Regions from separate parts of the Alkalicoccus luteus genome, predicted to be linked through region 2. Evidence: riboswitches for the same ligand, from Rfam matches in the RefSeq annotation. Region 2 holds a riboswitch; each other region holds the start of a gene.
What was found. A riboswitch is a leader RNA that binds a small molecule or an ion and turns the genes downstream of it on or off. The one in region 2 is predicted to bind cyclic di-GMP.

Region 1: another riboswitch for cyclic di-GMP. It lies ahead of ACSZLD_RS12785 (anti-repressor SinI family protein); the one in region 2 lies ahead of ACSZLD_RS15365 (flagellar assembly protein A).
Region 3: another riboswitch for cyclic di-GMP. It lies ahead of ACSZLD_RS06930 (amidase); the one in region 2 lies ahead of ACSZLD_RS15365 (flagellar assembly protein A).

What each region holds. Positions count from the first base shown of each region.
Region 1 covers NZ_JBPZEY010000009.1:70,366-75,490, forward strand. The annotation lists gene ppdK (pyruvate, phosphate dikinase) at 1-987, opposite strand, end outside; gene ACSZLD_RS12780 (pyruvate, water dikinase regulatory protein) at 984-1,796, opposite strand; gene ACSZLD_RS12785 (anti-repressor SinI family protein) at 2,105-2,251, opposite strand; cyclic di-GMP riboswitch class I at 2,287-2,374, opposite strand; gene ACSZLD_RS12790 (response regulator transcription factor) at 2,580-3,263, opposite strand; gene ACSZLD_RS12795 (ATP-binding protein) at 3,250-5,125, opposite strand, start outside.
Region 2 covers NZ_JBPZEY010000014.1:11,310-16,434, reverse strand. The annotation lists gene ACSZLD_RS15375 (helix-turn-helix domain-containing protein) at 1-743, shown strand, start outside; gene ACSZLD_RS15370 (hypothetical protein) at 689-1,321, opposite strand; gene ACSZLD_RS15365 (flagellar assembly protein A) at 1,406-2,755, opposite strand; cyclic di-GMP riboswitch class I at 2,788-2,872, opposite strand; gene ACSZLD_RS15360 (hypothetical protein) at 3,362-4,138, opposite strand; gene ACSZLD_RS15355 (protoglobin domain-containing protein) at 4,280-5,125, shown strand, end outside.
Region 3 covers NZ_JBPZEY010000004.1:130,467-135,591, reverse strand. The annotation lists gene ACSZLD_RS06940 (P-loop nucleotide/nucleoside kinase family protein) at 1-451, shown strand, start outside; gene ACSZLD_RS06935 (amidohydrolase family protein) at 467-1,837, shown strand; cyclic di-GMP riboswitch class I at 2,035-2,122, shown strand; gene ACSZLD_RS06930 (amidase) at 2,168-3,031, shown strand; gene ACSZLD_RS06925 (glycerophosphodiester phosphodiesterase) at 3,241-3,978, shown strand; gene ACSZLD_RS06920 (YndJ family transporter) at 4,020-5,033, shown strand; gene ACSZLD_RS06915 (non-oxidative hydroxyarylic acid decarboxylases subunit B) at 5,049-5,125, shown strand, end outside.

The sequences.
Region 1 (5,125 bases), on a different contig from region 2:
CAGCTTCCCTCGTTCTACGGTAAACTCAATGTCCTGCATGTCTTCATAATGAGATTCCAACCGGCTGCAGACGGCCTGGAACTCTTCGAACACCTCCGGCATCACGTCTTTCATTGTAGATATCGGCTGCGGCGTCCGAATCCCTGCCACTACGTCTTCTCCTTGTGCATTGACGAGGTACTCTCCGTACAGCAGTGCCTCTCCGGTGGAGGGATTTCGCGTAAACGCCACACCTGTTCCGGAATCATCACCCATATTGCCGAAAACCATACTTTGGATGTTAACCGCTGTTCCCAGGTTATGAGGGATTTGATGAAGCTTCCGGTAGATAGTGGCTCTGTCATTATTCCAGGAATCAAACACTGCTTTGATGGACAGCAGCAGCTGCTCATGCGGGTCAACAGGAAACGGGCGCCCTGTATGGGTGTCGACGAGCTGCTTATACGTCTGAATCAGCTCCTGCCAGTCTGCGGCAGTCATTTCCGGGTCTGAATCGTAGCCTTTGCTTTCACGATATTTTTCAAGCTCCCGCTCGAAAAAGTATGTCTCTACTCCGAGAACAACATCACTGAACATTTGGATAAAGCGCCGGTAGGAATCATAGGCAAATCGTGGATTATCCGTCAGAGAGGCCATCGCTTCTACTGTCTCGTCATTCATACCGAGGTTCAGTACGGTATCCATCATTCCAGGCATGGACGCAACCGCTCCTGACCGAATCGAAACGAAGAGCGGATCAGCCGCGCCGCCAAGCGTTTTCCCTGTCTTTTTTTCCAAGTCTTTAAGCGCTGCAAAGGTTTCCTGCTTCACCTGATCAGAAAGCGTTTGGCTGTTCGTGTAGTAATCAAGGCAGGCCTCTGTCGAAATTGTAAATCCTTCTGGTACCGGCAGGCCGATGTTCGTCATCTCCGCAAGGTTGGCCCCTTTGCCGCCAATCAGTTTTTTCATATGACGGTTTCCTTCTTCAAACGCGTATACAAATGTCATGAAATGTGTCTCCTTTCCAATTTGAGTACTTCTAAAATGTAACTGGCTGTTTCTTCTACCGCTTTATTCGATACATCAATAACCGGGCATCCGACCCGCTTCATTATTTTTTCTGCAAATTCCAGCTCTTTTAGGATTCGGTCGAGGCTTGCGTAGTCTGCTTTTTCCGTCAAGCCCATCGTACGCAGCCGAATCCGCCGGATGTCATTCAGCTTTGACGGGGAGATCACCAGTCCAATGCAGCGCTCACGCGGAAGCTCGTAAAGCTCTTCCGGAACTGCGACCTCTGGTACGAGCGGCACGTTCGCTACTTTGAACTGTTTGTGCGCCAGGTACATGGAAAGCGGTGTTTTGGAAGTCCGGGAGACGCCGATCAGCACCAGATCCGCCTTTTTCAATCCCGAGGTATCCTGTGCATCATCGTATTTAACCGCGAATTCCACTGCTTCGATCCTTCTGAAATACGCTTCATCCAGCTGCCTGATCCGCCCAGGTTCTTTTTTTGGCTGTTCATTAAACGTCTCACTCAGCATCGACAGCAGTGGATCGAGCAGATCGACGGAAGGGACGGAAGTTTTTTCTGTCAGCGTTCTCATTTTTTGCTGAAGCTCCCCTAATACCAGGGTATAGGCTACTACAGCTCCAGCTGTCTCCGCTTCTTCTACGATACGCTCCAGCTTCTCCGGTGTCTGCACGTGCGAATATCTTCTTACCTCCGTTTTATCTTCAGTAAATTGGGTAAGCGCTGCTTGTACCATTCGGTCTGCTGTTTCTCCTATTGAATCGGATACAACAAATACTAGTCTCATTGCTTCCTCCCTCCCCCTAATGTGACATACTAATAAAAATAAGTATAGCACATTATTTTTCCCTATCAAGAGGAAATTTCCATCTGCAGAAAAAAGGGTAAACGTAGAAACGAATAAGTGCTATGCACGGATAAATTCACGAAAGTCCCACATAAGACGGTAAGCACATCAGCATTCGCGTCTAAACAGGGTGCCCCTGGCCGCAGCTTTCTTGAAACAGCTGTCACATAAGCATTTTCACCCGTTATTCAGCTGCAAAAAAAAAACGGAATCAGCAATAATTGCTGATTCCGGTCTTCCGGTGACGATTACATGCATTGCTGATCTGCCTTTAGCGAATGGCTGTTTTCCTGTTTCATTTGAAAGAACGCTCTCACTTCTTCAGGAGAAAGGCCCATGCTCCGCGCTTCCATAACCAATTGTACCCAGCTCTCTGCCCGTTTCAGTTCATTCATGCCCTATCCCACCCTATGTTAAGTATTTGCTCCACATAGGCGGCCCGGCCGTCGTAGGCACCCCACGCCCTTAGACCCGAAGCTTTGCGCCCCTGCTTTTCAACAGGTTTGCCGTTTTTCTCTGCAGAATGTTGCGGAAACTCCATTTTCCTCCGTGTCTGCCCACCGTCCTCTAAAACAAGCTGCAACGTTCTGTATGTGTTCACTCTACAAAACAAAAGTTAAAATAAGGTTAAATAATCATAATTTTTTAAAAATAAATGTGACTTTTTTTGTCATGTCTTTATTTCCAGTATACAGCGCTTTTTAATCAATCCTTTATACCTATTTATCTGGCTGCGAATTTGTATCCAAAGCCTCGTACCGTTAAGATATAATCTGGATATTTAGGATCCTCCTCAATTTTCTTGCGAAGGTTTCGTATGTGTACTGATACGGTCTTTAAATCTCCATACATGTCGATCCCCCAGATATGATCATAAATCTGCTCTGCACTGAATACTTGTCCAGGGTGTTTCATTAAGTACACGAGAAGCTGATATTCTTTTGCGTAAAGCGAAACCGCTTTTCCGTTTACAGTCACCGTATAGCTCTCTAAATCGACCGCGATGGAGCCGGCACGAAGCTCATTTCGGTCATCGCGGGGTCCACTGCGGCGGAGATTCGCTTTGATTCTGGCTTCGAGCTCAGCAAGATCATACGGCTTCGTTAAATAATCATCGCCGCCTGCGTTCAGGCCTTCAATTTTATCTTCAGATGAACGCTTACAGCTGATAAAGATTATTGGACTTTCAGTAAGTTCACGCATGTTTCGGCAAACGTCAAATCCTTCCATACCAGGAAGCAGGATATCCAGTAAGATCAGCTCCGGGTCGACCTGCTTTACTTTGTCAACCGCCTCCATGCCGTTTCCGACAGCATAAACACTGTAGCCTTTTTTCTCCAAATATAATGTCGTGATAGCCCGGATATCCTCATCGTCTTCTACGAGCATGATTTTATGTTGATCCATGACTGCTTGCCTCCTCTTCAAATCGAGCATGTGCGGCCAATACCGGAATACAGAAGCTGAACGTCGTACCTTCGCCGATTTCACTTTCCACCCAAATCTCACCGTGGTGCCGTGCGATAATTTCCTTCGCAATGGCGAGCCCGAGCCCTGTACCAGTAGATGGTTTTCCCCGGTCGCCTGTCGCTTTGTAAAACCGCTTGAATATATGCTCCAGCTGATCCTTTTTCATGCCTCTTCCATTGTCGGTGATGCGGATCACTGCTCCGCCGTCAAATTCACGGTACCCTGTATCCTGGCGTGTTTCCACTGATATGTGAATGCTGTTTCGCGTGAACTTGCGCGCATTTCCGATCAAATTGTTGAAAACCTGCATCATCCGGCCTTTATCAATCGATACATACCACTGTCCCTTTTCAATATGATCGTAGGTAATAGCAGGGAAATGAATATCTGATTCAGACAGCTCCATTGCGAATGTCTGGTGAACATCGTTTAGCCAGTCCGTCAGCTCAACTGTTTCTATTCCCATGTTCATCTGACCCGTTTCCAATTTTACCAGCTCAAACAAATCAACGATCAGCCGGTCAAGCAGTTGAATCTTCTTATCGACAATTTGAAGGTAGTTTTCATCAGAGGGATCAACAAACCCTTCCCGGACCGTATGAATGTAGTTTTTCAAAAACGTAACCGGTGTGCCAAGCTCGTGTGAAATGTTGGACAGCATTTCCACTCTCGCTGCTTCCATGTGAGTAAGCTGGTCGTTTTTCACTTCGAGCTCCGCATTTTTACGACCGAGCTCAGCGGTACGTTCATCCACCATTCCTTCCAGCATCAAATTGATATTTTCAAGCTCCTGCCTTCTCGATTCCAATTCCTGTACAGCCCCCGAAAGCTTTAAGTGTGTATCTACCCGAATCATCAATTCCCGTCTGTCGATCGGCTTGACGAGATAATCATTGGCACCTGCACGATACGCTGCCAGCCGGTCTTCAATTAGATTTTGAGCGGTGAGCAATAGTACCGGCAGCTCTGTATAGGAAAAGCGTGTCCGCAGCTCTTTACAGACGCTGAAGCCGGAAAGACCCGGCATCATCACATCCATAATTACCAAATCAAACGACTGCTTTTCAAGTTTTTCCATCACCGTCAGTCCATCGGGAGCCGCGGTGACATCGTATCCTTCAAGCTGAAGGTAATTAACGATCACCTGCAGATTCACGTGGTCATCATCGGCAGCAAGAATGCGCTTCGCTCCAGCATGGTTCCGCTCCAGTTCAGCTATAGAGTCAGCGGCCGGCATAAACTGTCCTGCTGCCTGCTTAGCGGCTGGAAGCGTAAATGAAAACATCGACCCTTTACCGGGGTCTGATTCAACTTCAATCCTTCCGCCCTGCAGCTCAATCAAACGTTTCGTCAAATGCAGACCGATCCCCATTCCTTCCCGGTAATATCCCTCAGCATCCCGGCCGCGTTCAAACGGTTCAAACAGCCGGCGGCGTTCTTCCTCAGAAATGCCGATCCCGGTATCCCGGATATAAATGGTCACCGTTTCCTCGCTCTGGGAGCCGCGAATGCGAACGGTTCCTTCCTTCGTATAATTCACGGCGTTGATGAGCAAATTATATAAAATTTGCTGCAGGCGGTGCTCATCGGCAGCAACATTTGGCAGCTGCCCCACTTCGTTAATGATGGTAAGAGATTTTTCTGCTGCAAGCGGCTTTACCATCTCGCAAGCAAGTTCTACAGCAGGCTTCAGATCAACCTCCTCGACGCGCATGTCAAAGTCCTGATTTTCCATACGCGAGACGTCCACGATATCCCCGATCAGATAAGACAGCCTGCTGCCGCTGCGGATAATAACG
Region 2 (5,125 bases):
CAGCAGAGCTTGCGGAGAGAATGGGGGTCGATATTCAGTATTTGTTTGACGCGTCTGCAGATGTATCCAAAGTGAACTATATGTATACCGTTATGAGATCGATCGCTCAGAGTATGGATCGAACAGACTATAAAGCTGTGCTGATGACGGTCGAGGCAGAAGAACACCATCCAGAATTTCAAAAAGGAACATTTCGGCAGTATCTTCTCTGGCGTAAAGGCATTTGTCTTTATCACGTCAGGGAGAATGTGTCCGAAGCAGTGAAATACTTGGATGAGGCTGCGGAGCTGTCTCCGGCTACCAGGAAAAATCCGACGGTACAGGACCTCGATATCATGCTCAGTAAAGCAATTGTTTTTAGTATGGCAGACAGACAGGTTCAGGCCGAGAACGAGTACCGCCGACTGCTCCATGCTGCAAGGAGACATCCATATCTGTCCGATAACTCGCTGCTCGTCCGCCTCTACTATAATTACAGCAAAAATCAGTTTGAGCAGGAAAAGTGGAAAGAATCTCTCGAACTAGCGGATAGAGGAATACACCTGTGCCTGCGGGAGGATTCGATGTACATGCTGGGTGAGCTGTATTTTCAGTACGGACAAAGCGGCCGGGAATCCGGCCGCTTCAGCAAAGAGGAGACAAAGCGTTACTATGAGAAAGCCGTGTTTTTATTTCAGCTCCGGGGGAATCAGTTCTTTGCGGACGTTGTTGCAGAAGAACTGGCTGAACTGCTTGAAGACTGAAATAGCTGGAGCCTTCCGTCATCATCCAGCGAAGCTCGGATCTGCTTCGTTTCAGACTCAATCAGCTTTCGCTCCCGTCCGATCGTCAGCACCACATCAGGATGGCAATGGTCAATAGAAATGATACCCGTTTCATCCGTTTCCAAAAGTGTTCTGGCTCCGCCAGGAGAACCGGCCTCCCGAACCGATATTCCACGTCCTGCCTTTAACGTGCCGCCAACGGCACGCTGATGGATCGTGATCACGCCGTCTGCTTCCATATAGGAGTGCAGGACACCTTTCCCGAGAACGTCAATTTCGCCAGCTGAAATGAGCTTGCTGTGAGAGGCATAGCGAATAGCAATTCTAGATCTGCTGACAGAAGGGCTCTCCAGCAGATCATGCAGCTGGAATGCCTTCTGCTGCAGATCACGAAAGAGCTGATCCTCTGCTTCATGTGCACGGTGAAACGTGAGCAGGGCAGTTTGGAGCTGCTCGCCAACATTACGCCACTGTTCTTCAAATAAGCCGGAATGAAGCAAATGGTCGACAAGCTGCTCGGTATCGCTGCGAAGCCGAGGGTACTTTTTTTCCTGCAAAGCCCGGATCAGCGGACCGCGGCCGCGCTGCTTTTCATAAGAGGCCTGAAAAGCAGGGGAGTCAACGACCTGATAAAAGACTCGTCAAAAAGACGGGTAGGTATGCAAAAATGTTTTCAGCAGCTTGATTGTTTTTACATGAGCTGTTTTGCTCGTCCCTGCTGTAAGAGTTGAATGCAGCACGCTGCCGTTAACAGTAATGGAGCCTGCAGCGTGTAAGGACGACTGCTCGCTGTGAGCGTGAATCCATACATCTCCTGCTGCTTCCACCTTCATGCCGTCCTCGACAGACCCAATCACTTCAACATCCCCTGTAAAGCGGATGTTTCCGTCTCCAAGCTGCAGGTTCCCATCATGAACGAGCTTCGGCAGAATGGATAACCGCACGTGCTGTCCCTGCTTCTTTAAAAGAGGACGCCCGGCAATAGAAGCCGTAATCGTTTTCGTTTCTTCATCGAGTTCAATACCCGCTCCTGCCTGAACCGCGATCGGCCTGCCTGCTTTAGCTTGAAGCACATCTCCAAACAGGCTGAGGCCATCTTCGCCGGCTGTTGGATCAATGATCGATCCTAAAACGACTCCTTCTTCAACGGCCGGAATCCGAATCGAATCCCTAAAATCAATCGTTCCGTCCGGCTTCTCCCGGTACATTTTCTGTTCTGTCTGCAAATTGATCTTAAAGTCAATCCGGCCGTCTTTTCCGTGCTTCGGCAGCTTTCCTGCCGTTATTTGGACAGTGGTCTCTTGAATAGACGCACATGCTTCCCGAATCACATCCGTTTGAATACCGTAGGTAATATCCATCCGTTCCAGCTGCTCTATGACGTCTGTTTCTGTCAGTTGATTTAACGGTGTTTCCTCTTTGGAAATACTGACATACAGATATTCGGCGGGCGGATGATCATTGATTGCAGCAGTATAGTACGCTCCAGGCTTTACATTCAGCGTAACGAGCTGCTGTTTTTTATCAATAGAAACAGACCAAGTGGTTTCACGAGGCGGGAGGTTGATCGAAAACTCCAGTATATCTCCCTCAGTTAGCGGAGTGGTTCTACCAGTTTGTCTGCCATTTTTAGAAGCGGTCACTTCATCCGGCAGGTGAAGAACAGGACGTTTGGGTCCGTTTCCTTCAAAATAGAGAACGCCATCTTTCATCCAGGCGGTCCCCTCCAGTCTCCTGGATAAGTTTTCATCTCTGCTGGCATCAAGCGGCTCATCGAGGTAGGAATCCAGCGTGTCCAGCCAGCTTTCTTCTAGCGGCTCCTCCGTCCATGCGCGTATTTTAGCCTTTGATTTTCTCAGACCAAAAAACAGATTCTCCCCATGGCAGATAATGTCGATGTGTAGAGCATTTGCTGGTGTATGCAGCGTTTTTTCTGCCTTGGCAATCGCTTTTTCCACTGTTTCTGCTTCGAACTCATGTACGTTACGCATTCATACCCCGCCTTCCTTGGTGAAGGTTTATATGCGGCATCCCGGCTGTCATAGGAGGTTTCCCTTAGATCCGCGGCTTTGCGTCCCTGTTTTTCAACAGGTTTGCCCCCGAACTTCTTCTCTTACTGTAAGTTTACTATGAGATTAGGCATGAGCAAGTACTATTTTCAAAAAAATCCATTATCTGCAGTCTTATTATCCTGGTTCTTTATTTACTTATTCGAATAGCAGGGGATGGAGTAAATCTCCACCTGCAGACGGATAGAAAATTCAATCTGCCGCCCGCTTTTTTGAGGTGAAGAAGACTCTACAATAAAAGCATAAGGAGGCGGTAACCGATGACACGCAAACGAAAATCGCTGTTGGAAAAGCTGAGGTATATTCCGAACGAACGTCGTTCAACGTACAGGAGAGAAAGGCTTTTGGAAATGTACGATGGTATCCGTCGTGGGCTCTAGGAGAAGGGGAGAGAATAAGGAATGGTGTTGAAGAGACGGAGAAAGTCTTGCCGGGGGAGGAAACAGACGCGGAATAAAAGGAACCGGGGCTCAAACGGGTGCTCCGGTTCCTTCTGTATTTGGTTCAGCTTGGCAGCGCCGGATCTGGTTAAGGGTAACGACGTTCTTTCTCTTCCTCCTGAAAGGACCGCTTCATACGGGATCGGAGCTTATCTGCATTTTGCTGAATCATTTTTTCGCGACGTTCATGCTTGACGACCTGCATCTTTTTCGCTTCGTCTCTCATAACCGATTCGTTTTGAACGAGCTGCTGATAAAAAACCTGGTTCGCGCGCTTCAGCTTGTCCCACAAGTTGTGACGGTTCATCAACGCAATCCAGTCGCGCAGGGTATCGGTTTGGCGGCTTAAGGAATCGATCATGTCGAACTGAAGCACCTCCAGTTCGGCAGCTGATTGAATGGCTGCTTCAATGTCTTCAGCTTCGATAGGTCTGCCGCTGTCTTCAAGCTCAGCCAGCACGTTTTGAAACTGATCATACACTTGCTTATATTTGAGTTGTATTTTTAAAAGGTGGTTGATCAGGCGGTAACCTGGCTGCAGGTCATTGCGATCCGCTTCTTCCATCACACCAAGCGGCTTTCGGAAAAGATCGAGCTGAATCCCGGCACGCATCCTTGCCTCTTCTTTAATAAAGCCTGCCAGATGGTAAAACGAGTGGAGCTGTTTATGAGCAGCAGCTGCGTCCAGCGTGTTTTCTTCGTGACGGGAAATCACTGCATAGCCGACGGGCTGCTTAGAGCGCAAGTATTCTATGTAATAATAGTCAGTTTCCGCTACACGGACAGGATAAGGATATAAATGAATTTTCTCGAATGTTTGTTTATGTCTGCGTGCTTTCCGCTTTACCAGCCAATTCGTCAGCATAAGCAATCCCTCCTCGGTCTGCACTTGATATTTTAGCATACCTGCTCTTCAGAATCTTCGGCAGTTTGCCGATATCAAGGGAAGAATTACAACCTGCAGCAAGTTAGTGGAACAAGATAGTCAAGAGGGGGATGAAGAAAAATGAAGTGGTTTCAACGGTCGGACAAACAACCGCCTGCAGCAGTCCTGCAAAAGGGGAGTATAACGGTAGCTGATCCGGATATTAAACGCCAAATGGAAATGACAGGATTCTCTGAAGAGATGCTCGGTGTTCTGGCTGCTTTTCGGCCATCGGTGGAAGAACGGATCGGGGAGCTCGTCGATTTCTTTTATGCTAATCTTGAAATCAAGCCTCACTTAATGGAGATCATTGAAGCGAACAGCTCTGTCGACAGGCTGAAACAAACGCTTCGCAAGCATATTTCTGAAATGTTCACTGATACGATCGATGATGCCTTTGTTGAAAAGCGAATTCGTATTGCAAAGGTGCACGTGAAGATTGGTCTGGAGCCGAAATGGTATTTGAGTGCTTATCAGGCACTGCAGCTCAAGTTGTTTTCGCTCGTCTATGAGGTTTACGGTCCAACCGAAGCTGAAACGGTCGTCAAAGCTGTATCATCGATTGTCAGCTTCGAGCAGCAGCTCGTGCTGGAAGCATTTGAAGAGGAGCTTCAGGCTGTGCGTAAAAAAGAAGAAGCATTACGTCACCAGCTCGATCGTTATATTACGGGGAAATCCGAAGAGCTCGGGGCGATCTCGCAGGAGACGAACGCTTCTATGGAAGAAATGAAGCTGCAGGCTGAAGGCATTACGAAGAACTCGCAGAACGGCACCGTGATTTCGAGTGCATCAAAAGAGTCGGCGTTGGAAGGGAGTGCCCGCTTAAAGGAACTGCAGCGGATTATGCAGGAAACGACAGGAAGCATTGAACAGATCGATACTAAAATGCAGGAACTCGCTTCGTTCTCCAAGGAAATTCAAACAATT
Region 3 (5,125 bases), on a different contig from region 2:
ATGGATTGCGATTCAGGATGTACAGTCAGAAGATGAAACGCTTTATGCCGGACAGCAGCGGAACCGGAACCTGCACGTCATCCCTGTCCTGCCGGAAGAAGCGGGCACAGCCTTCGCCGGCAGCTGGTTTAGAAAACTGCTGATACGGCTTCGCAGAAGGGATCAGGAAGTGCTTGTCGTCAAGCCTGTTTACACCGGAAAAGATCGTATCGTCATTTCTCCGAAGTGTTTAAAGGATATGACAAGAATTCATGAACAGCCCGGGATCCGGCTTGATCAGATTCAGACAGGCTTCGAGCAGATTGCCGTTCAGATTTCAACTAGCCCGGAAATCACGATCGCAGATATAGCATCATGGAAAAAGCATCTCGAACAAGCAGTGCGCACACAGCTCGGTATGATTTGCACGGTGCACATAAAGTGGAAAAAAATCATGATCGATCATGCTTAGAGAGGAGCGGTATGTATGAGTAAAAAGTTGATTAAAGGCGGTATGATCCTGACAATGGATCCGGCAAAAGGGGATTTTAAAAAAGGGGACATTCTCATTGAAGACGGGAAGATTGTAGATGTTCACCACGACATTCAGGCAGAGGACTGTGAAGTTATCGATGCTGAGAACATGATTGTTATGCCAGGCCTTGTCGACAGCCACCGGCATACGTGGGAATCAGTCATTCGCAATACAGGAGCAGACTGGTCCCTGCAGAAATATCTGGGCAGCATTTATTACGGCAACATTGGTTCTAAAAGGCGGCCGCAGGACGACTATATCGGCAACCTGCTTGGCGCACTGGAGGCACTTGAAGCCGGTGTGACGACGATTTTGGATTGGACGATGGTCATCTCCAAGGATCACGCTGAAGAGATGATCCGCGGCCTGCAGGAATCCAAAATTCGCGGCGTGTTTGCTTACGGATGCCCTGGTGACGGGGATTATTGGAACAGGGAAAGCACGTTGACCAACGGAGATGACGCACGTTCGATTGCCAATCAATATTTTTCCTCAGGCGATCAGCGGCTGACGATGGGACTTGCGATCCGCGGTCCTGAGTTTTGTTCCTGGGATACGTCAGTGGAAGAGATAAAGCTGGCAAGAGAACTAAACGGCGTAGCGAGCATGCACCTCGGATTTGGAACGTGGGGGGCGATTGACAGATCGATCGAAAAGCTGCATCAGGCAGGCTTGCTCGGATCAGACCTCAACTTTGCTCATGCAAATGCCGTCAGTCCGGAAGAAATGAAGCTCTTGGCAGAGCACGGCGGATCGATTTCAGTCACGCCTGAAGTTGAAATGGCGATGGGACACGGGTATCCGGCAACAGGGCTCTGTCTGGAAAACGGCGTAAAGCCTGCGCTCGGTGTCGATGTTGTTACTTCAACAGGCGGGGACATGTTTGCCCAAATGAAGTTCGCGCTCCAGGCAGAGCGCTCCCGCATCAATGATCAGCTGCTTGCAAAAGGAGAAATGCCTGGACCACCTTTGAATATTCATGCGCATCAAGTGCTGGAAATGGCTACAATTGAAAGTGCGAAGGCGCTGAAGCTGGATCACAAAACGGGCAGTCTCACTCCAGGAAAAGAAGCCGACATCATCATGATTCGAACAGATGACCTGAACCTCTTCCCCGTCAACGATCCGATCGGTGCTGTCGTTACAAGTACGCATACCGGCAACGTAGACTCCGTGTTTGTCGGCGGCGAAGCAGTAAAGCGAGACGGAAAAATGGTTGGACTCGATTATAAAAACCTGCGCAGACAAGCTGTGGAGGCCCGTAATCACATTTACAGCGAATTCGGCAATCCAGATGACCTGTGGCTGCATGAGAACAACTGAGTAATGAGGATGGAAAACCGGAAGCAGTTCATGCTTCCGGTTTTTGACGCTTCATAAGCGTGGATCTTTGTTTTGAAGCCGAAAAGGGAAGGAGAGATGAGAAAGTCTCGTGTTATTCATAAAAAATCACGACAGATTTAGTTCCTATTACTCATATGAACGAATCGGCTAAGGGGTATAATAGTAACAAAAATAACATGTGACAAAGGCAAACCAATCTGAAAAGATGGGACGCAAAGCCGTGAGCCTAACCGCTGAATAGCGTATGGTCGTCAGGTTGCCGGGCCCGTTTCTGTGAGCCTCGGCTGGCACAGAAAGGGGTTTTTTGCGATGAAAAAAGTCCTGTTACTGCTGGTGGTGACTGCTATGGCAGCTGGAATTTGGGCGGCTCCCGCTGGAGCAGCTTCAGCTCCGAACGCAACTTGGCTCTGGAACCCGTGGATGTTTGTCGAAGATGAGAGTGGAACCATTGCCTTTCTAAAAGAAAAGAATGTCGAGCGTGTATTTGTACAAATTGATCGCAGTGTCCCACAGGCTTCCTACAGAAGTTTTATCCGTCGTGCAGGAACGGAAGGAATCAGCGTCTATGCCCTCGATGGCGCACCGGAATGGGCGGCACCAAAAGGAGATCGTCATTTGACGACAATGATGAACTGGCTGGGAGACTACCAGAAGCGTGCGGGAGCAGCAGAACGCTTTCAAGGCGTTCACTTAGATGTAGAGCCGTACCTGCTTAGCAGCTGGAACAGCAATCGGGCGAAGACGATCGCCGATTTTCAATCACTTCTGCTGACAGCGAAAAGAAAGAGTGCTGCGGCAGGACTGCCGCTGGAAGCAGATCTGCCATTCTGGTTTGACGAAATCAGCTTTAAAAACAAAAACGGAAGCGGGAATCTCGCAGAATGGGTGATTCAGCAGCTTGATGGCGTGACACTTATGGCTTACCGGGATACAGCTTCTGCAATCAATGAAATCGTAAAAAATGAAATGGCCTTCGCAGCAAAGCACAAAACGCCGGTCACCGTCGGAGTGGAAACCATGCAGTCTCACGAAGGCAATCATGTAACGTTCTTTGAAGAAGGCGAAGCATACATGAAGCAGCAGCTTGACCTGGTATCGGCCCGGTACGCGGGTCCCTACTATGGAGGAACAGCGATCCATCACGTCGACAGCTGGAAAACGATGAAGCCGTAAGGCGCTTTCGGCAGTTTCTCTCGACCACTCACCTTTAGCAGGTGGGTGGTTTTTGTCGTTTTCCAAAAAAACAAGGTTCCACGTCTGATTTGCCGCTTTTCCACATGAATCCGAGCTGTTGTTTACAGTTGATATATGATCTTTACAAGACGTTAATAGGAGTTCAGGCTGGTGATGCGGTACGATAGAGAAAAAGAGGAGGGTGACAGATGAAACCAGCTATCGTTGCACATCGAGGATTCTCACGCGCGTTTCCGGAAAATACCATGATCGCTTTTCGGGAAGCAGTTGCTGCTGGCGCAGAGGGGATTGAATTAGACGTCCAGCTGACAGCAGATGACGAACTCGTTATCATTCATGATCACACGCTTGACCGGACAACAGACGGTCATGGAGCAGTCAACCAATCTACTCTCAAGCAATTGTCGGGCCTGTCTGCAGGCAGCTGGTTTGACCATAAATTTGCATCTGAACGGGTTCCAGCTCTTCAAGAGGTGCTGAAATGGGCTCAGCCGCAGAATATCCAGCTGAATATAGAACTAAAGCATTTACCCGAGGATCGAGAACGAACGGCAATGGAAGCGGTCAATCTGCTGCAAAAATATCCGCAGAGAAGAAGACCCGTATTCTCCTCTTTCGACCACCCCGTGCTGCCCATGCTGAAAGGAGCAGAAGCTGATACAGCATTGCTCAGCCTGGGGGCGGTTTTGGAACCGGATCGGTACAAAAAAGAGCACGGCATCACAGGGCTGCACATTCAGTACACCATGATGACACCGGCAGAAATCTGTGAGCTGGAGAAACGCGGCATGGCAGTCCGTGTGTACACCGTTAATCACCCGGACGATCTGGAAAAGCTTTGCCGCACCGGATGCACGGCTGTCATCACGGACGACCCGGCTCTTGCGCTCAGAATACGAACCACGGTACAGCATTCGGTTAAATAACAGCTTAACAGAGCATGAAAACGGGAAAGGGAAGGGGAAGCATGGCACGGGTTGAAGAAGGGCAGGGATTCGCGATGACCGCAAAACTGAACGTAGGCCTTGGAGCCGTAGTTATTGTAATTTGGCTGTACATAGCAGATGTCGATATCGTGTCAGCTGCCCTCGTGCTGTCGTTTCTCATATTGATTCCGCTTCTCCTGCATATCGCTGTTCCGAAGCGGCCGAATATGAAAGCAGAGTTCATATTGCGCTGGCTCTCCCAGCGCTCCTTTTTAGCAGGCATTTTCGGTCTGGCCTCGGTCACGTTTGAGCCGCTGGTGCTGTCGATCGTGCTGGCATCCATCTGGTTTTTGTTCATGCTCGTCGTTGCGCTATGCGGCGCATGGAGAATCTACCGCAGGGGGCTTTATCCGGCTGAGGAAACGATTATTGATGTTGGCCTGCTTTTTACCGGGGTCGGAGGTATCTGGCTGATTCTTTGGCAGGCTGGAATTGATCAAGTTCTTCCATATGATGAACTGACGATGTCGCTGACGACGGTGCACTATCATTATTCGGCGGTCGTTATTCCTGTATTAACAGGGGCCTTCGGCCGGCTTCTCGTGTCGCTGCGCGGCGATACCGGCACGGCATACCGGTTTCTTGCAATCGGTGCGGCGATCGGTTCCCCATTGATTGCATTGGGTGTTATCCAAGGTCCGCCGCTGGAGCTGGTTTATGTTACGATTTATGCAGGACTCCTTTACTGGCTCAGCATCTGGTGGCTGATGCTGCTGCCGAAGATGACTCTTCGCACGAGAGCGTGTCTGCTGCTTGCGTGTACATCGCTGCTCGTATCGATGGGCGTCACGTTTCTGTATGCGTTCGGCGTGACGTTTCAGGTGGACATTATTTCGTACAGTATGATGTTTGTCTGGCATGGTGCAGTCAATGCGATTGGCTTTTCCCTGTTTGGTGTGCTGGGCTGGTATATGCTCGGATCACTCCCTAAACGAAAACGTCTCGGCAGTGGTATCGTCAATCCAAAAGAGGCCGGGCATCATGAAGAACTATAAGGAAGGAAGACATGTATGACGAAACGAATTATTGTAGGCATTTCCGGCTCGACCGGACCAATATACGGTATCCGTCTGTTACAGGCACTTCA